Regions from separate parts of the Streptomyces sp. NPDC054842 genome, predicted to be linked through region 1. Evidence: predicted binding sites of a transcription regulator. Region 1 holds the regulator's gene; the other holds the start of a gene.
What was found. Region 1 encodes HspR, which represses chaperone genes until heat shock. Its sites were predicted from a motif close to TTGAGNNNNNNNNNCTCAA; they were not measured.
Positions count from the first base shown of each region.

Region 2: lon (endopeptidase La) is a predicted target of HspR. The motif match lies at 1,283-1,301, and genes of this name have one in related genera.

Region 1 is NZ_JBSGZN010000004.1:17,880-21,284, forward strand. It holds gene dnaJ (molecular chaperone DnaJ) at 1-1,022, shown strand, start outside; gene ACWGIS_RS04475 (heat shock protein transcriptional repressor HspR) at 1,030-1,482, shown strand; gene ACWGIS_RS04480 (hypothetical protein) at 1,539-2,096, opposite strand; gene ACWGIS_RS04485 (sugar ABC transporter substrate-binding protein) at 2,433-3,405, shown strand, end outside.
Region 2 is NZ_JBSGZN010000008.1:149,765-153,169, forward strand. It holds gene lon (endopeptidase La) at 1-1,260, opposite strand, end outside; gene ACWGIS_RS09035 (GNAT family N-acetyltransferase) at 1,413-2,216, shown strand; gene ACWGIS_RS09040 (spermidine synthase) at 2,260-2,937, shown strand; gene ACWGIS_RS09045 (response regulator transcription factor) at 3,050-3,405, shown strand, end outside.

The sequences.
Region 1 (3,405 bases):
AGATCTCCGAGGCGAACGACGTCCTCGGTGACCCCAAGAAGCGCAAGGAGTACGACGAGGCCCGCGCCCTCTTCGGCAACGGCGGCTTCCGGCCCGGTCCCGGTGCCGGCGGCGGCTCCTTCAACTTCGACCTGGGCGACCTCTTCGGGGGCGGCGCCCAGGGCGGCACCGCGGCGGGCGGTTTCGGCGGAGGCATCGGCGACGTCTTCGGCGGGCTGTTCAACCGCGGCGGCGCGGGCACCGGCGCCCGGACGCAACCCCGGCGGGGCCAGGACGTCGAGTCCGAGGTCACGCTGAGCTTCACGGAGGCGGTGGACGGCGCGACGGTGCCGCTGCGCATGTCCTCCCAGTCGCCCTGCAAGGCCTGTTCGGGCACCGGCGACGCGAACGGCACACCGCGCGTGTGCCCGACGTGCGTCGGCACCGGCCAGGTGGCCCGCGGATCGGGCGGCGGTTTCTCGCTGACCGACCCGTGCCCCGACTGCAAGGGCCGCGGCCTGATCGCGGAGAACCCCTGCGAGGTCTGCCGGGGCAGCGGCCGGGCCAAGTCCTCGCGCACGATGCAGGTCCGCATCCCGGCCGGCGTCAGCGACGGCCAGCGGATCCGGCTGCGCGGCAAGGGAGCGCCGGGCGAGCGCGGCGGTCCCGCCGGCGACCTCTACGTCGTCGTGCACGTCGCCGCCCACCCGGTCTTCGGCCGCAAGGGCGACAACCTCACCGTCACCGTGCCCGTCACCTACCCGGAGGCGGCGCTCGGGGGCGAGGTGCGCGTGCCCACGCTGGGCGGGCCGCCGGTCACGCTGAAGCTGCCGCCCGGCACGCCCAACGGACGCACCATGCGCGCCCGGGGCAAGGGCGCGGTCCGCAAGGACGGCACGCGCGGCGACCTGCTGGTCACCGTCGAGGTCGCCGTCCCCGCGGACCTCTCGGGCAAGGCTCGCGACGCGCTGGAGGCGTATCGCGAGGCGACCGCGGAGGAGGATCCGCGGGCGGAGCTGTTCCAGGCCGCGAAGGGAGCATGAGGACGCCATGGACGGAATCGGCCGTCGACGCAACCCGTACGAACTGACCGAGGAGACGCCGGTCTACGTCATCTCGGTGGCGGCCCAGCTCTCCGGTCTGCACCCGCAGACCCTGCGTCAGTACGACCGCCTCGGCCTGGTCTCCCCGGACCGCACGGCCGGGCGGGGCCGGCGCTACTCGGCCCGCGACATCGAACTGCTGCGTACGGTGCAGCAGTTGTCGCAGGACGAGGGCATCAACCTCGCGGGCATCAAGCGCATCATCGAGCTGGAGAACCAGGTCGCCGCGCTCCAGTCCCGGGTCGCGGAGATGGAGGCGGCCCTCGACGGAGCCGCGGCCGCGATGCAGCAGCGCGAGGCCGCCGTCCACGCCTCGTACCGCCGGGACCTGGTGCCGTACCAGGACGTCCAGCAGACGAGCGCGCTGGTGGTCTGGCGGCCGAAGCGGTCGTCCGAGTAGCCGTCGCGGGCGTCGCTCACACGTGAAGGGGCCGGGAGGGAGACCTCCCGGCCCCTTCACGCGTCCACGGACCCCTCGGTGGCCGGGGGGAGTTCACCGTCCCCGCCGTCGTCCGGCGGGGCGGCGCAGGCGGGGTCGGCGCACCGCACCTCGGCCGGCTCGGGGAACGCCCGCAGGGACGCCGCTCCGCAGCGCGGGCAGCGGCCCGGCAGCCGTACCGACGGCTCGGGGTCGCCCAGCGCCCGGGCGCAGCGCGCCGCCATCCGCCGGGCCTCCTCCCCGACGTGCGCGGCGAGCAGCGGGTCGCCGCCGATGCGTTCCAGGAGCCCCGCGACGCGGCGCAGCCGCACGGGCACCGGCGCGGGTGCGACGGGCCGCAGCCCGAGCCGCTCGCGGACCGCCTCCTCCAGCTCGGCCACGCCGTCCGTGATGTCGCGCACGGCGTCCGCGAGGTGCAGCCGCACCGGGTGGGCGGGTCCGCCGTCCGGGGCGCCCACGGGGCCGTCCCCGAGTTCCTGCCGGGCCCCGTGGGCCAGTGCCTCGACGAGATCGGGGAAGCGGCGGATGAGCGAGCCGATCCACACCGCGCTCCCCGTCGCCCGTGCGCCGCTCACCGACGGCCTCCCTCCACCCGCTACGGGAACAGGTGTTCGATAACAGGGGTGAGGGACCAGGCTCGCACGGGGAGGCGTTGTACGCAAGTGACTACCGTCCGTGACAGATGGGGCCGCCGCCGGGGTCGCACGAACATTCCACGAGGTGGAGAGGGTGCAACGTTCGCGCACGTCCGGCGAGTTGGTACTTTCACAAGCCGAACACGGAAGTCCGTTGCCATCTCGTTAAGTGGTTACTCCTTGACGCTGCGGTGATCGGCGCGTTGGCTTTCAGCCACCTGGTCGCAAAGCTGCGCCCTCGTCCGGAAGGCACATGAAGTGAACACCCGATTCCGTATGCGTCGTACTGCCATAGCCTTGGGCGCATTTGCCATGGCTGCCCCGCTCGCCGCCTGTGGCGTGGTCGACGGCATCGGGGGCGACGGCAGTTCCGCGAGCCCCAAGAAGGGCGACGACATCACGGTCGGCCTGCTCCTTCCGGAGAAGGAGAACTCCCGGTACGAGAAGTTCGACTACCCCATCATCGAGAAGAAGGTCGCCGACCTCACCAATGACAAGGGGCGCGTCGAGTACGCCAACGCCGAGCAGGACGCGGCGCGGCAGAGCGCGCAGCTCGAACAGATGGTGGCCGACAAGGTGGACGTCGTCCTGCTGGACGCGGTCGACGCCAAGACCATCGCGGGCGCCGTGCGCAAGGCCAAGGAGGCGGGCATCCCCGTCATCGCGTACGACCGCCTGGCACAGGGGCCGATCGACGCGTACATCTCGTTCGACAACGAACTCGTCGGGCAGGTGCAGGGCAGGGCCCTCGTGGAGGCGCTCGGCCCCGGCTCGGACAACCGCAAGATCGTCATGATGAACGGCTCGGAAACCGACCCGAACGCCGCGCAGTTCAAGGCGGGCGCCCTCTCCGAGCTCCAGGGCAAGGTGGACATCGCCGAGCGCTTCGACACCAAGGACTGGAAGCCGGAGAACGCCAAGGTCAACATGGAGAAGGCGATCACGGCCATCGGCCTGGACAACATCGCCGGCGTCTACTCCGCCAACGACGGCATGGCGGGCGCGATCATCTCCGCCCTCAAGGAGACCGGCGCCACCAAGCTCCCGCCGGTCACCGGCCAGGACGCCGAACTGGACGCCGTGCAGCGCATCGTGTCGGGCGACCAGTTCATGAGCGTCTACAAGTCGTACGCGCAGGAGGCCAACGCCGCCGCGCAGATGGCGGTGGCGAAGGTCCAGGGCCGCTCGATCGAGTTCGACGCCCTCACCCGCGACAAGGTCAGCAGCCCCACGAAGAAGAACATCCCGG
Region 2 (3,405 bases), on a different contig from region 1:
GCCGGGCAGCGCGCCGACGTACGTACGGCGGTGGCCGCGGATCTCGGCCTCGTCCCGCACGCCGCCGAGGGCGACCCGGACGAACTTGCGGCCCATGGCGTGCGCGACCGACTCGCCGAGCGAGGTCTTGCCGACTCCGGGCGGTCCGACGAGCGCCAGCACGGCACCGCCGCGCCGCCCGCCGACCACGCCGAGGCCCCGGTCGCTGCGCCGCTTGCGCACCGCCAGGTACTCGGTGATGCGCTCCTTCACGTCCTGGAGTCCCGCGTGCTCGGCGTCCAGCACGCGCTGGGCGCCCTGGATGTCGTACGCGGAGGCGCTGTCGTCGGTGCGCTCGTTCCACGGCAGTTCGAGCACCGTGTCGAGCCAGGTGCGGATCCAGGAGCCCTCGGGCGACTGGTCGCTGGCGCGCTCCAGCTTCTCGACCTCCTTGAAAGCGGCCTCGCGGACGTTCTCGGGGAGATCGGCGGCCTCGACGCGCGCCCGGTAGTCGTCGGACTCCTCGCCGTCCTGGGCGTCGCCGTTCAGCTCGCGCAGTTCCTTGCGTACGGCTTCGAGCTGCCGGCGCAGCAGGAACTCGCGCTGCTGCTTGTCGACGCCTTCCTGGACGTCCTTGGCGATGGACTCGGCGACGTCCTGCTCGGCGAGGTGCTCGCGGAGCTGCTCGGTCGCGAGCTTCAGCCGGGCGACCGGGTCGGTCGTCTCCAGCAGCGCCACCTTCTGTTCCGTGGACAGGAAGGGCGAGTAGCCGGAGTTGTCGGCGAGGGCGGAGACGTCGTCGATGGCCTGGACGCGGTCCACGACCTGCCAGGCGCCGCGCTTGCGCAGCCAGCTGGTGGCGAGGGCCTTGTACTCCTTGACCAGGTCCGTGACCTGGCCGGGCAGCGGGTCGGGCACGGTCTCGTCGATCCTCGTGCCCTCGACCCAGAGGGCGGCGCCGGGGCCGGTGGTCCCCGCGCCGATCTTCACGCGGGCACGGCCGCGGATCAGCGCGCCCGGGTCACCGTCGGCCAGGCGGCCGACCTGCTCGACGGTGCCGAGCACACCCGTGCCCGGGTACGACCCGTCGATGCGCGGGACGAGCAGCACCTTCGGCTTGCCGGGTTCGGACCGCGCGGCGGCCTGGGCGGCCTCCACGGCGGCGCGGACGTCGGTGTCGTTGAGGTCCAGCGGAACCACCATCCCGGGCAGCACGACCTCGTCGTCGAGCGGCAGCACGGGCAGGGCGAGCGGTGTGAACGCCGTGGACTCAGCAGCCATGATCTCCCCTTCGGCAGTCAAGTTGAGCTATGCCGACTCAATGCACATGAGCCGCCGATTGTTCCCCCGGCCGCGTTCGCTCTCAGCGATCACCGCTGTCGCCCTGGACGGCGGCCCGGGTACCGTCCTCACGTAATAGTCCACAAGGCTGAATGACCATTACGGGGGATGCGGTGACCGGGATCGTGCGGGCATGGGTGGACGGGTGGGTCGTCTCGCGCGGGGCGGCTCCGCCCGTGGTCGGTCCCTGGGGGTTCACGATCGACGTGGGACTGCCGGACCACGTGACCCGGCACGTCCTGGCGGCGACCGGGGACGCCGTCCGGGAGGCCGCCGTGCGCGAGGTCGCGGACGCGGTGACGGGGACCGGCGTGTGGCTCAAGGTCTTCGCGGAGCCGGCGGCCGTGGGGCCCTGGCTCGGCGACGGCTGGTGGGTGGACCCGGTGCCGGGTTTCCTCATGACCGCCCCGCTGACGGCCACCGGCCCGGCGGACGCGGGGCCGGGAAACCTCATGACCGCCCCACCGACGGCAGCCTGCCCGGCGGCGGACGCGGGGCCGGGAATCCTCATGACCGCCCCGCTGACGGCCACCGGCCCGGCGGCGGAAGCGGCGCCGTCGGACGGCGCCCACTCGCCGCCGGACGGCTACCGCCTGCGGACCTGGTCGCGCGGCGGCGTCGGGCACGCCCTCGTCCTGTCGGCGGACGGCTCCTGGGCCGCGCACGGACACGTCGCGCCGACCGGCGCCACCGCGGTCTTCGACCGGATCGAGACGGCCCCCGCGCACCGCCGCAGGGGCCTGGGCCGGCTGGTGATGCGCGCGCTCACCGGCCTGGCCGTCGCCGCGGGCGCCGGCACGGGAGTCCTGGCCGGCACACCGGACGGACGGGCGCTGTACGAGTCCCTGGGGTGGCGGGTGGACGCGCCGCTGACGAGCGCCCGGTTCACCGGGTGAAAATCGCCGGGGCCGCGGCGCCGGCGATGCCAGGATGGGCGCCATGACTGCCACGTACGACACCCCTGTGGTCATCGACCGCCGGGAGGGCCCGTACGGCGAGGTCGCGCTGCGGCGCCACGGAGGGCTGCTGCAGATCATCGCCAACGGCTGCTTCCTGATGGACACCTCCGACGGCCGCTCGGAGCGGCTGCTGGTCGACGCCGCGTACGGCGCCCTGGACGGGCGGGCGCGGCCCGGCGTGCTGATCGGCGGACTCGGCGTCGGCTTCTCGCTCACACACGCCGCCGCCGATCCCCGCTGGGGCCGCATCACGGTCGTGGAGCGGGAACCGGCCATCATCGGCTGGCACCGCTCGGGACCGCTGTCCGCGCTGTCCGCGGACGCCCTCGCCGACCCGCGGACCGCCGTCGTCGAGGCCGATCTCGTCGCGTACGTCAATGAGACATCCGACACGTACGACGCGCTGTGCCTGGACATCGACAACGGACCCGGCTGGACGGTCACCGAGGGCAACGACAGCCTGTACTCGCAGGCCGGACTGGCAAGCTGCGCAAGGGTGTTGAGCCCCGGCGGGGTGCTCGCGGTGTGGTCCGCGCAGCCCTCTCCGGAATTTGAAGGAACCTTGCGGAATGCCGGATTCCAACAGGTGCGTACCGAAGAGATCCCCGTTGCCCGGGGCGTTCCCGACGTGGTGCATCTCGCGGTAAGGCCTGGATAGCCGAGCCGTGGTGACTGCCCGTACTCTGCTTCCCTGACGCCGATCATTCAAGCGTCAAGCGCAGTCATGGGATCACCCCACGGATTCCGGAAAGCACACTCAGGGGCGGGCGATGGAGCAGACACACACCTCCCACAACGGCACGGCGGCGACGCCCGGCGCACAGCGCCGGGTGCTGGTGGTCGAGGACGACCCGACGATCGTCGACGCCATCGCGGCCCGCCTGCGAGCCGAGGGATTTCTCGTCCAGACCGCCGGTGACGGCCCGGCCGCCGTCGACACCGCCGAGGCCTGGCAGCCCGACCTGCTGATCCTCGACATCATGCTGCCCGGCTTCGACGGCCTGGAGGTCTGCCGCCGCGTACAGGCCCAGCGTCCGGTGCCGGTGCTGATGCTCACGGCCCGCGACGACGAGACGGACATGCTGGTCGGGCTCGGCGTCGGCGCCGACGACTACATGACGAAGCC